One region of the Paenibacillus sp. PastF-3 genome, then DNA from elsewhere that is predicted to be linked to it. Evidence: riboswitches for the same ligand, from Rfam matches in the RefSeq annotation. Region 1 holds a riboswitch; the other holds the start of a gene.
What was found. Region 1 has a riboswitch for thiamine pyrophosphate ahead of M2444_RS12415 (ECF transporter S component). Riboswitches for the same ligand answer to the same signal wherever they lie in the genome.

Region 1 (6,094 bases):
GGGGAGCAGGAGTAAGCCCAGACGTTAATATGGTAAGGCAACAGCAAGCCGAGAGTGAGCTGCAGGTGCTTAGCATGAAGGAAAATGGAACGAAAGGCGAAATCCGGTTTCATAATGTCCTGGTTAAGGGCTTGAAAGCAGATACTACTTACAAATATCGTGTAGGCTATGAGGACCATTGGTCAGAATGGAATGAATATTCTACTGTTGATCAGGATAAAAAAACACCGACCTCATTCTTATTCATTACGGATTCCCATACGAATCAATTACAAGGATTAGAAACCTATCAAGCGCTAATGACTAACGCATTGACACAATATCCATCAACACAGTTTATTATGCACGGTGGAGATATGGTTGATGTAGGCGGCGCATTCGAAGAATGGCAAAAGTTCTGGCTAGCATCTTCTATTTATGCAACAAAACTTCCGACTGCACTAGCACTGGGCAACCATGATGTGAAGAGTGAAGGAAAAGATGTGTTCACCAAAGGTGCGAATTTCCCAGAGAACGGACCAGAATCCCAACTGCAATATGCTTACTCTTATGAAGTCGATGATACTCATTTCGTCGTATTGAACTCAGAAGGCGTAGAGGAACAGATGATTGCTCAAGCAGCATGGTTAAAAGAAGATTTGGATCAGAATGATAAAAAGTGGACTGTCGTTATGTTCCATCGTCCAGCTTATCATACAGAGAATGGTCGGGAATCCCTTGTTGAGTATACCCAAACCTACTTTGCACCCATATTAGAAAAGAAAAAAGTCGATTTGGTTCTGGTTGGTCATGATCATGTATATGCACGGACCTATCCAATGAAGGATGGAAAGCCAAATAAAGCTACCAATGAGGGCACTGTATACCTTGATGGTGGTGCTTCAGGCTGGAAATTCTATGATGGCACGCAATATAATTATTTGAATTATATTTTTGATGAAGACGTTCCTGTGTACTCCGCTATTGAAATTACAGAAGATGCGATTCATGTGAAGGCACGTACAATTGCGGGTACATTGATCGATGAGTTTTCTGTCAAGAAAACAACGGAAACTGAGACACCAACACCAACACCAACACCAACACCAACACCAACACCAACACCAACACCAACACCAACACCAACACCAACACCAACACCAACACCGACACCGACACCGACACCGACACCACCAGCATCGACACCAAATTCAACAGCAACGCCACCAGTATCGCCAACGCCACCAACATCAACACCGAAGCCAACAGTAACGCCAACAGCGCCAACAGCGTCAAAGCTGGTGTTCAACGACAAGGTAAATGTAGAGGCAGTTAAGGCTATCGTGGAAAAAGAGAAGTCTGCTCCCGCTATACACTTTACGGATGTTCCGGCATCTTCGTGGAGTGCCTCCGTAGTGGAGCGTGCAGCTAAGATGGGGATTGTAACGGGTTATAGTGATGGTTCTTACCATCCGAATCAAAAGGTAACTCGCGCCGAGTTCGCCACAATGGTAGCAAAAGCTTTTGGTCTACCGAATTCAAGCGGTTCATTCTTCTCTGATACACAAGGACATTGGGCTTCAAAATCGATTGCAGCATTACAAGCTAAAGGGGTAATCACGGGATATAGTGATGGTTCTTTCCATCCTAATCAAGAAATTTCCCGCGCTGAGATCGTTGCAATGCTTGCTCGTCTGATAAACTATGTTCCTAACGCATCCAATCTATTTTTGGATGTAGCTACGAACTGGGCTTCTGAACAAATTAATGCTTTTGCAACTGCTGGCATAGTAACTGGTAAAGGCAACGAATTGTTCAAACCGAATGATACTGCATCCCGTGCGGAGTCGGTTGCGATGATCATTCGCTTGTTGGATAAATTGCTTGCACAATAAGTGAAATATTTCGGATAGTTAACCGGGTTCGCTTCCACCAATAAGTAGAAGAAGGGGCTGTCCCTGAGTCATTTATGACTTATGGGACAACCCCTTTGCTGCGTCTTATAGCCTAAAGCTGAACAAAGTCACTGCGGAATTTCTCGAAATCAGATTTTCTGCATTCCAGTTCAAGCCTTGTGCCTGTTTCTTCATAGCTAGTCGATTGGACATGGGCATGCTCGTTAAAATAGGAGACCACATTGCCGCGATCAAATGGAATCAGAATTTGACACTGTACATAATCCGTAAAAACATGGCTGCGAATCAGATCTGTAAGTTCAGCTATCCCGCTATTTTGTTTGGCGGAAAGATAGACATTGTCACCCTCAAGGTGAGGGTAAGGTAGGTCCGTTAGGTCAGCTTTGTTGTAGGCATAAACCGTTGGAATTTGGTCCGCACCGAGCGCTCTCAAAGTCTCATCGGTGACAGCCATATGCTGCTGATGCTGGGGATCGGAAATATCGACTACATGAATCAATAAGTCAGCTTCGGTCACCTCTTCGAGCGTGGAGCGGAAGGCTTTGACCAGATGATGGGGAAGCTGGCTGACGAATCCAACGGTATCTGTTAATAAAAAGGTTTTGTGATCCGGTAGCTCAATGCTCCGAACGGATGTCTCCAGCGTAGCGAATAACATATCCTTGGCGAACACTTGCTTATTAGAGCCTGGATGATACGTCTCCACGATTACATTCATTAAGCTGGACTTGCCGGTATTCGTATAGCCGACGAGACAGACGACAGGAACCTCATTCTTATGCCGCTGCTTCCGCTGAATTTGGCGCCTTGCTACTTGCTGTTGAAGCTCAACCTGTAATGCTGAAATCCGTTCTTCAATTCTTCTGCGATCCAGCTCCAGCTTTGTTTCACCAGCGCCTCTGTTCTTCAGCCCAGCACCACCACCTTGTCTGCCGAGAGATTCTCGGAGACCTGTTAATCGGGGGAGCATATATTGCAGCTTAGCTACTTCCACTTGCAGCTGAGCTTCTTTGGTCTTCGCTCGTTCTGCGAAAATATTCAGGATCAGAATCGTCCGGTCAATGACCTGACGGCCTAGAGAGGACTCCAAATTGCGAATCTGTGAAGGAGACAGCTCATCATTAAAAATAACAATAGGAGCATCATGCGCTTCTAAGAGAGCAGATAATTCTTGGATTTTGCCTGTGCCGATATAGTGGGAAGGGTTGATCCGACTTGCCTTCTGACTAAGCTCTCCTACAACTTCTAGGTCACAGGCAGCTGCCAGATTAGTGAGTTCTTCCATTGAATAAGCGAAGTTTGTTTCGTTTTGTAGCTGGACACCGACTATAATAGCTTTTTCTCGTAGTTGTTCCATATATTTATTCATCCTCCAGTAGTAAATAGTAAACGCAAAAAAACACAGGTCATCTGCCTGTGCTTATGGTTCGTTAGAGGACGTCAGACAAATGTGTAAGGGGAAATCTCCGTTACAACATTAGGGTCTTCCATAGATATATCAAATTAAACAACGGCTGGGGCGTAGGGAAATGATAACTTAATCCCTTACGAGCAGCAGTTGGTTTAAATTATAAGAAAGTATAAGTTTCACGATATACTTTATCCTTATAATTCTCACATAAACGCTACCGTCCTTATAAGGACACCGAAGGCGTATTAGTTTGTTGGCTTCTATGGAGTTAAATGGGTAGACCTATCCTGAGTCCTCTGCACATGGGCAGAGCTTTAGCGCTATTCAATTAGCCGCGCAAAGTTCTAACTCGGATAAAATCTATCACACGTAACCCTCCGTTCATAAAAAGTTAAGTCGAGTTTACCACATCCTTTATTTGGTGGCAAATCTGTATTTTATATCTGTTTAGCACTTCTCTATTTTAATATCATCCAAGAATTCTAAAAATTGATTGCATAGCATATAGATATAATTTGATATGAATAGGAGGTGTGAAGACATTGCCTGTCCTCTCTACAAGCACAATCATTAATTTACCTGTCGACGGTACCCGTCCAATAGATCAAGTTGTGATCGAAGTAGTTAACAATGGATCAGCTGGAGCGGCTTGTTATTTAACGGGTTTAGCCAATAGTGCAAGTCATCAGACAGTCTTTATTGAAGAATTATTTGAGCTGCAATATCGGGAAACGTTAAGTAAGACCTACCCTATTGTAGAGGATTTATTTCAATTTAATTTTGTGTATTCACAGGAGCAATTAAAGATTCAGGTTTTTCTTGTGGATGTGAACGGTGTCTGGACGGCTGTTAATCTGGATGTGTTTCAAGTAAGCCGTATAACCTCGGAAATACGTGATAACGTATCGGTTACATCGACTGACTTCGCAGCGATCAGCTTTATGAGGAGTCCTGCCTTTACTATTCCACAAGGTCTTGCGGCTGAAATTAGACCGGCTGCTTTAGATATTCTATCCAAGAGACCTGTGCGTTATATGGTCGTTGCAGGTGGAACTCTGGATGGGACATTTGAAAATTTCCCTACACCAACTACGGATATTCCTGTTACGGACACAGCACTGCTTGTCAATTACACCTGCACTACGGTCACGGGTGGAAAGGTGATTATGCAAGGTACAGGATCAGGGATCTCTGGTGCGTATGCGAATTTGGCCGTTAACTTGCTTAACGAGCGGCTCTCTTACGAGCTTCAGGATGAGCCGGTTACTTTGGTAGTTAACTCACTCTCAGGTGATGATGATCTCGCCGTCACTTTTAAGATGTCCGAGCAATGGTGAGCGTTCTACACTTAGATACCGCGATAGGGATACCCAAGGAACGAAAATCATATTGTAAAAAGTTTACTTATGATATAAGTTATAGGAAGTTGAATCGCAATAAACGGGTGCTTGATGAAGTCAGGCTGAGATAGCGGCCTTATGCCGCTGACCGTCAATCTGATCTGGGTAATGCCAGCGTAGAGACGTTATTGTCGAGCATCCTTTTTTTTGATGCCATGCGCAAGCCTACCCATGAATGGGTAGGCTTTTTAAAATTACTCACATCATGCGAGCAACGAATCCAAGAACCTAGAAGGGAAGTTGTTGAAGCATGGAACAAGCTAAGCAAGGACAAAGGCAAGGACAACAAGACAAAGGGACGAGGTCACGGGGATTGAAGCTGACTGATATTCTGGTAACCATCGTGATCGCGGTCGTATTCGGAATTATCTATAAAATCTGGGGACCGATGTACGACGTGGTCAAACCGCTGGGTACCCATGCGGAGCAAACGATATACGGCATGTGGTTCATTGCCGGGACGTTCGCGTTTCTCATCATCCGCAAGCCGGGAGTGGCGCTTCTGGCTGAGATTGCGGCGGCTTCCGTTAGTGCGCTATTGGGCAGTGAATGGGGGCTTTCGACCTTGTATTACGGCGCGTTGCAGGGATTGGGCGCGGAGTTAGTCTTCGCGATTTTCCTCTATCGCAACGCGAACGTCTGGGTCACGTCGCTGGCCGCGCTCGCGGCGGCGGCGGGTTCGTTGGTGCTGGATTTCGGCTACGGTTACATTGAATCGTTGTCCGCTTGGAACTATACGCTGCTGATCGGACTGAGGGGACTCGGAAGTATCGTCATCGCCGGTATCTTCGCCTTCGGACTGTCCAAAGCGCTTGAGCTCACAGGCGTAACCAAAGTGTTGAGACCGGCGTCCAAGGCGGACTATGACGCATTGACACGACTATGACGCCTGGAGTCTCCATAGCTGCGAGAGTTAAGAACCTAAAGCTTAAGTTTGCCGGAGAGGACTCCTTGTTGTTCAAGGGCATTTCCCTTTCTTTCCACCAGGGGGAGAAGACGCTGCTGCTCGGCCCGAGCGGATGCGGGAAGTCGACGCTGCTGCAGGTGTTGAGCGGTTTGATTCCCGGTTCGATCGAAGTTCCGATGATCGCTGAAGAGACATTTGTTCCCGAGCGATGGGGATACGTATTCCAAGATCCGGATACGCAGTTCTGTATGCCATATGTGGACGAGGAGATGGCTTTCGTTCTCGAGAACATGCGCGTCCCCCGCGAAGAAATGGCAGGTCTGATCCGCCTTTATCTCGCTCAAGTCGGCTTGAAAATTCCTGATATCCATATCGCAATCCAATCGTTATCGCAAGGGATGAAACAGCGATTAGCCATAGCTTCCGTTCTGGCTATGGAGCCAGAAGTGATTTTCCTGGACGAACCGACAGCGCTGTTGGA
Region 2 (6,094 bases), on a different contig from region 1:
AAGTACTAGCTCGTAATAATCAGGGACTCCGTAATCCGTGGGGTTGAACGAGTTCACGGAATGCCCTTCTTTTTCCAAGATTAATTGTTCGTGGTTAATGAACCCTCCCATAATGGCATCCACTTGCCCCGTCGCAATCGCCGGAATAAGGTCAAAGCCTACGTCGATTAATTTGCTGGCCTTAGGGTCACCCCCATCGTTTTGGATCATCGTACGAATCATGGCTTCATAAAGAGGAATGGAAGAATACCCAATCTGTTTACCTGTGAGGTCTTTGGGACTATGAATGTCTCCAGTCTGAGGTACCATTAAATGATTAAGCGGATGTCTCACAATCGCAGCAATCGAACGTACTGGAATGTTCTCACTGCGTGCCATGAGCACCTGAGGCTGATAACTAAGCGCTAAATCGATTTGATTCGCTGCTACAAGTTTCAGTGCGTCATTGCTGTCTGCGGGCATTTGGATCTCTACGTCCAGACCTTCCTCTTGGAAATAACCATTCTGCTCAGCAGCATATAAAAAAGAGTGAACGGCATTGGGATACCAATCGAGCATAATCGTCAGCTTGTGCGTTTGTTTAATTTCGTTATTAGATGAATTAGCAGGAGTATTGCTTACATTGGATGCTTTTCCGCAGCTGGTGAAGATTAGGACTGAACATATGAGAAATACGGGAATAAGCCATTTTCTTTGGAAATTCAAATCATTCATTGTTTAGATCCTCTTTTCTTTAAAAATAATGGTTCGAGCAGAGCTATCATTAGAAACAACACTATACCAAGCGCGGACAACAGAAATACAGCGGCGAACATTTCGGCACTTTGCAAATTTCCGGCCATCCTTCGGCTAAAGTAACCGAGTCCTTTGCTTCCGCCGAGCCATTCGCCGATGGTCGCTCCAATCACGGAGTACACAATGGATAGCTTTAGTCCTGAGAAAAAGGAGGGCAGCGCCAGCGGGATTTGGGTTTTAACGAGCAGTTGCCAGCGGTTGGCGCCAAATGTTAACAATAAGTCTTTGTAGGCTTGACCACTTGTACGAAATCCGTCATATGTACTCACAACGACTGGAAAAAAAGCAGTTAGAAACACAACAGCCACTTTGCTCCATAGCGTATACCCGAACCACATAATAAAAATGGGGGATAGCGCGATTAACGGAATCGTCTGACTGATAATAAGGAACGGATAGATGGCCTTTTCAAGGGGACGAAACAAGTACATTCCGGTGCCCAGCAGTGCACCACAAATAACTGAGAGAACAAAGCCTACGCATATTTCCTGCAATGTCGTCAATAAATGCGGTCTGAGTAATTGCCTGTGTTCGATCAATGCGATGCCTATTGAAGAAGGTGCAGGTAGGATAAAGGCTGGAATCAAGTGAAGACGAACAGCTGACTCCCAGATCACAAGAATGAACAACAGCAATAGAATGAAGGGAACGTAATTGTTTACATATTTTTTAAAAGATATGGGCTGCATACAGTCTCCGCTCCAACTCTTCCCGCAACGCTATAAACCGGGGTTCATAGTTCAACTTGTAATGTCTTGGCCTCGGTAAATCAACGACAATCTCCTGGATTTCGCTATGGATTCCTCCAGACAATAAATAAATCCGATCGCTTAGTAATAGCGCTTCCTCTAGATCATGGGTGATGAGCATCACTGTTTGACCCAGCTCATCCCAAAGCTCCAATAGCCAACGGTGTATCTCACGTTTGGTCATAGCATCGAGCGCTCCAAACGGCTCATCTAGCAGCATAAGACCGGCCCCGCCACCAGCTACAAGCGTTCGTAGAAATGCGACTCGCTGTTTCATGCCACCCGACAGCTCATGGGGATATGCCCTCTCTACATCGGCTAAACCGAAACGTGAAAGCATTTCTTGAATGCGAGAGATCGTCTGTTGTTTGCTAAACGTTGGTTTAATCTCCCAGGGCAAAAGACAGTTGTCGAGCACGGTTCTCCAAGGCAACAGCAAATCCTGCTGAGGCATGTAAGCGATCTGACCTAAGCGAGTAGAGGATGACGGGTTCGAATGAATTATTATTTGCCCGTGAGTGGGTTCGAGCAAGCCTGCTATAGTTTTGAAAAGCGTGCTTTTTCCGCATCCGCTAGCCCCAATGACCGAGACAAACTCTCCTCTGCTGATATCTAAGGATAGATCTGCAAATACAGGGGGGTGTTCAGATTCCGGAAAAGAGTAGGTTAAGCCTTGAATGGATAGGATTGTCGTGATGATCGAACCTCCTAAACGTTTTGTGATGGATAAACTTCTTGTATGCTTAAGTTTTGTGATTGATTGTAAACAAATAAAGACCCATTCATTTCCGAAGGGAAATAAATGGGTCAAAAAGTTCATTCTGCATAGGAACACTAAAATGCATGGGATGAAAATTCTGCTCCACTTCCCTCCGCTGGTATGATCCAGATCAGGTTCCAAGGGTCCGGAGCTTGAAGCTCCGTCTCAGTCGGCCGACTCCCCTAGTGAAATAACAGGTCCATATTTAATTTGTTTATAAATATACCATATCTTTCTGAGATGTAAAGAGAGGATCTTGTGAAGGATTATTCTAAGATTGGGTAATATAAGGGTAGAGATTTACCTAATATTACAATTCCGATGTATATAATCGGAAAAAATCATTGACGGTATACAGCGGCCAGTGTAGTATACAATTTACCGGATGAATTCCGGGTAAAGAGAGGGGAATTAATTATGAAAAAACTAAGTTTAACTATTCTATTGGCGTTAACCGTGGTGTTTGTAGCGGCCTGCGGCAATAATTCGAATACCGGTACGTCTAAGAATTCTTCAGCTGGAACGAATGCTGGAAATACAGCCACTGCACAAAACAGTCTGGAAGCTGTTAAAGCTAGCGGCAAATTGCGTATAGGAACAGAAGGGACCTATGCACCCTTTACTTATCATGACGCTTCGGGCAAACTGACCGGCTTTGATGTAGAAATTGCTGAGGAAGTAGCGAAGCGTCTCGGTGTTGAACCAGAGTTTTTTGAGACACAGTGGGACGGTATTTTTGCTGGGATGGATGCCAAGCGGTTTGATGTTATTTTTAACGAAGTATCCATTAATGAAGATCGTAAAGTGAAATATGATTTCTCCGAACCGTATATCGTATCTAAAGCGGTATTGATAGTGAGTGAAAACAATGAGGATATCAAAACCTTTGCAGATCTTAAGGGGAAAAAAGCCGGACAATCTCTGACCAGTAACCTGTCTGATATCGCCCGTGAGAACGGGGCTGAAATTGTAGCTACAGATGGCTTCAATCAAGCGATGGACCTATTGACCTCAGGCCGTATTGATGCGACTGTAAATGATGGTTTGTCTTATCTAGACCTGAAAAAGCAAAAGCCTGATGTAAAAATTAAAGTAGTAGATGAGATTCCAGACGGTTCACAAAGCGCAGCTGTTTTCTTAAAAGGCAACGAAGAGTTGGTAAAAGCAGTTAGTGATGCAATTGTTGAAATGAAGAGCGATGGCACGTACTTAAAGATTTCTGAGAAATACTTTGGTGCTGACGTTTCAAAATAATTCAAGGGTTCAGAAGCTAACCAGCTTGGAGCCAAAAAAGGATGTCTAAAAATGGATGACCGCAAAATACAAATTTTCTTAGATTCACTGCTACCCCTGCTAAAAGCTGGGGTGGCTTTTACCATTCCATTGGCATTGATATCATTTGCACTGGGAATGATCTTAGCGATATTGACAGCACTGGCTCGTCTCTCCCCGTGGATACTTCCGAAGCTAATCGCCCGCTTTTATGTATGGGTCATTCGTGGAACCCCATTGTTAGTACAACTGTTTATTATTTTTTATGGTTTGCCGGCAGTGGGAATTGTGCTCGACCCTTTCATAGCCGCGACCATTGGATTTACGCTTAGTGTAGGGGCTTATTCATCGGAAATCATCCGTGCGGCTATTCTGTCGATACATAAAGGTCAGTGGGAAGCGGCTTTCTCCGTTGGGATGACTCGTACCCAGGCACTGCGCCGCATTATTCTGCCACAAGCTGCCCGTGTTTCTGTACCGCCGTTATCGAATTCCTTTATTAGCTTAGTCAAAGACACTTCATTGGCAGCAATCATTACCTATACGGAGATGTTTAGAACTGCGCAGCAGGTAGCTTCTACAACGTATGAGCCTCTGCTGGTGTATACGGAAGCCGGATTATTCTACTTATTGTTCTGCTCTGTGTTGTCAGCACTGCAAAACTACTTGGAGAAACGACTGAGTCGTTACTCTGCGAGCTAAAGGGGGAGACAATTATGATTGAAATACTTAATTTGCATAAATCCTTCGGTGAGCTGCAGGTATTAAAGGGCATTGATCTGGAAATGGAGCATGGCAAGGTGCTGGTCATTATTGGCCCATCGGGTTCAGGCAAAACAACGCTTTTACGCTGCTTTAATCTGCTTGAAGTCCCTGATCAAGGAAGCTTATCGCTCAGTGATATTAAAATTAATTTCACGGATAACAAGAAAATCCCCCAGAAGTCCATTTTGGCGTTACGTCAAAAAACAGGGATGGTCTTTCAGTCCTATAATCTTTTTCCGCATATGACGGCACTAGGCAATGTAATGGAGGGGCAGGTGACGGTCCAGAAGCGATCCAAGGACGAAGCACGCGAACGTGCCCTTAAGTTATTAACTAAAGTTGGCTTGGCGGACAAAGCGGATGCTTATCCGCATCAACTGTCAGGTGGTCAGCAGCAACGGGTAGCTATCGCTCGTGCCATGGCAGTAGATCCAGAGGTGCTGTTGTTCGATGAGCCAACCTCTGCGCTTGATCCTGAGTTGGTGGGGGAAGTGCTTAAGGTTATAAAACAGTTAGCGGCAGAGGGGATGACCATGGTGATAGTGACCCATGAGATGAAATTTGCTGCTGATGTGGCTGACCGGATCATTCTGATGGATGGAGGCCATATTCTAGAGCAAGGGACTCCGCAAGAAGTTCTTGAGCATCCGCAGCATCCTCGTGCGCTGCAATTTCTGAACAGAATTAGTGGAGAAGAGATATAGAAGAAGATTAAGTCGCAAAAAAGAGCAGTTCAGGAACATTCCTGGACTGCTCTTTCGTGTGTTCAATCAGATCAGTTGAATGCCGCTTATCGGTTAGGATTTCAGACCGGTCTTCAGGAATTCCAAAGCATTATAGAGCATAATCGCAGCTTCGGCGCGAGTGATTTCACTTTTCGGATTAAACTTCCCATTGGCGTCTAAACTATTGATCTTGTATTTAAGCGAACGTTGAATGCTGCCTTGGTAAGAAGGATTCAGCGCAGCAACGTCAGCGATATCTACGGGCACTATATTAATCATCGGCAGATTCCCAATGCCTTCGACCCCTTGCACTAGATAATTGGTGAACTCTTCTTTGGTTATTGTTTTGGTTGGATCAATATCCTTAGGAAGCTCGACATGATTGTAATACGCATTAATAAAAGCTTCAGCGTACCAAGCTTTATCCTTGACTTTCGTGAACAAGCCACTAGCAACGGGAGCTTTATTGAAATCAATAGCCGCAAGACTAAGCTGGAGACCACCCGAAATGAACTGGATCCCTTGTGCTGTTGTAACTTTGGAGCTGGGCAAGAATTGGGATTCACTAACCCCTTTGATCAAGCCTTGATTTTTTAAAGAAATAATTTTTTCTTTCCCGTTTATATTGTCAATATCCTTAAAGGTGTTTCCGGCTGCAAATATTTGGCCACCCAAAGAGCAGGAGAGAATCGTAACGGTTGTAATCGCGGCTAATGTTCTTTTTTTCATATTCATGTTTATTTCACCTCGTTGTAAGGATAGGCCTCGTGGCCGCTATCAACTCCTTTAACGCAGAAAAATATGGAAAGGTTGCGGTCAAACCTACAATATTTCACGAAAAAGTAGATTTTGGTAGAAAAATAGGCAGGAAAAGGTGAAAGAAACTTTGGATAAGAGAGCTAAAATGTTATAATGATGTCAGGCTCTATTCATTCGTGACTAATTTTGATATGATTATATCGTAACGATTACTATTTACGTTTTATATTTTGATGCATAAATGGGTGCGTCTCAGTGGATACGGATGT

Region 2: linked by a shared signal. The riboswitch ahead of M2444_RS00470 (ABC transporter ATP-binding protein) and the one ahead of M2444_RS12415 (ECF transporter S component) in region 1 are both predicted to bind thiamine pyrophosphate.

What each region holds. Positions count from the first base shown of each region.
Region 1 covers NZ_JARXWM010000005.1:144,494-150,587, forward strand. Annotated here, with positions in the region: gene M2444_RS12400 (S-layer homology domain-containing protein) at 1-1,874, shown strand, start outside; gene hflX (GTPase HflX) at 1,987-3,252, opposite strand; gene M2444_RS12410 (hypothetical protein) at 3,849-4,643, shown strand; TPP riboswitch at 4,737-4,848, shown strand; gene M2444_RS12415 (ECF transporter S component) at 4,957-5,592, shown strand; gene M2444_RS12420 (ABC transporter ATP-binding protein) at 5,589-6,094, shown strand, end outside.
Region 2 covers NZ_JARXWM010000001.1:101,297-107,390, forward strand. Annotated here, with positions in the region: gene M2444_RS00460 (ABC transporter substrate-binding protein) at 1-714, opposite strand, end outside; gene M2444_RS00465 (ABC transporter permease) at 711-1,484, opposite strand; gene M2444_RS00470 (ABC transporter ATP-binding protein) at 1,465-2,355, opposite strand; TPP riboswitch at 2,395-2,498, opposite strand; gene M2444_RS00475 (amino acid ABC transporter substrate-binding protein) at 2,722-3,558, shown strand; gene M2444_RS00480 (amino acid ABC transporter permease) at 3,610-4,278, shown strand; gene M2444_RS00485 (amino acid ABC transporter ATP-binding protein) at 4,293-5,045, shown strand; gene M2444_RS00490 (S-layer homology domain-containing protein) at 5,139-5,801, opposite strand.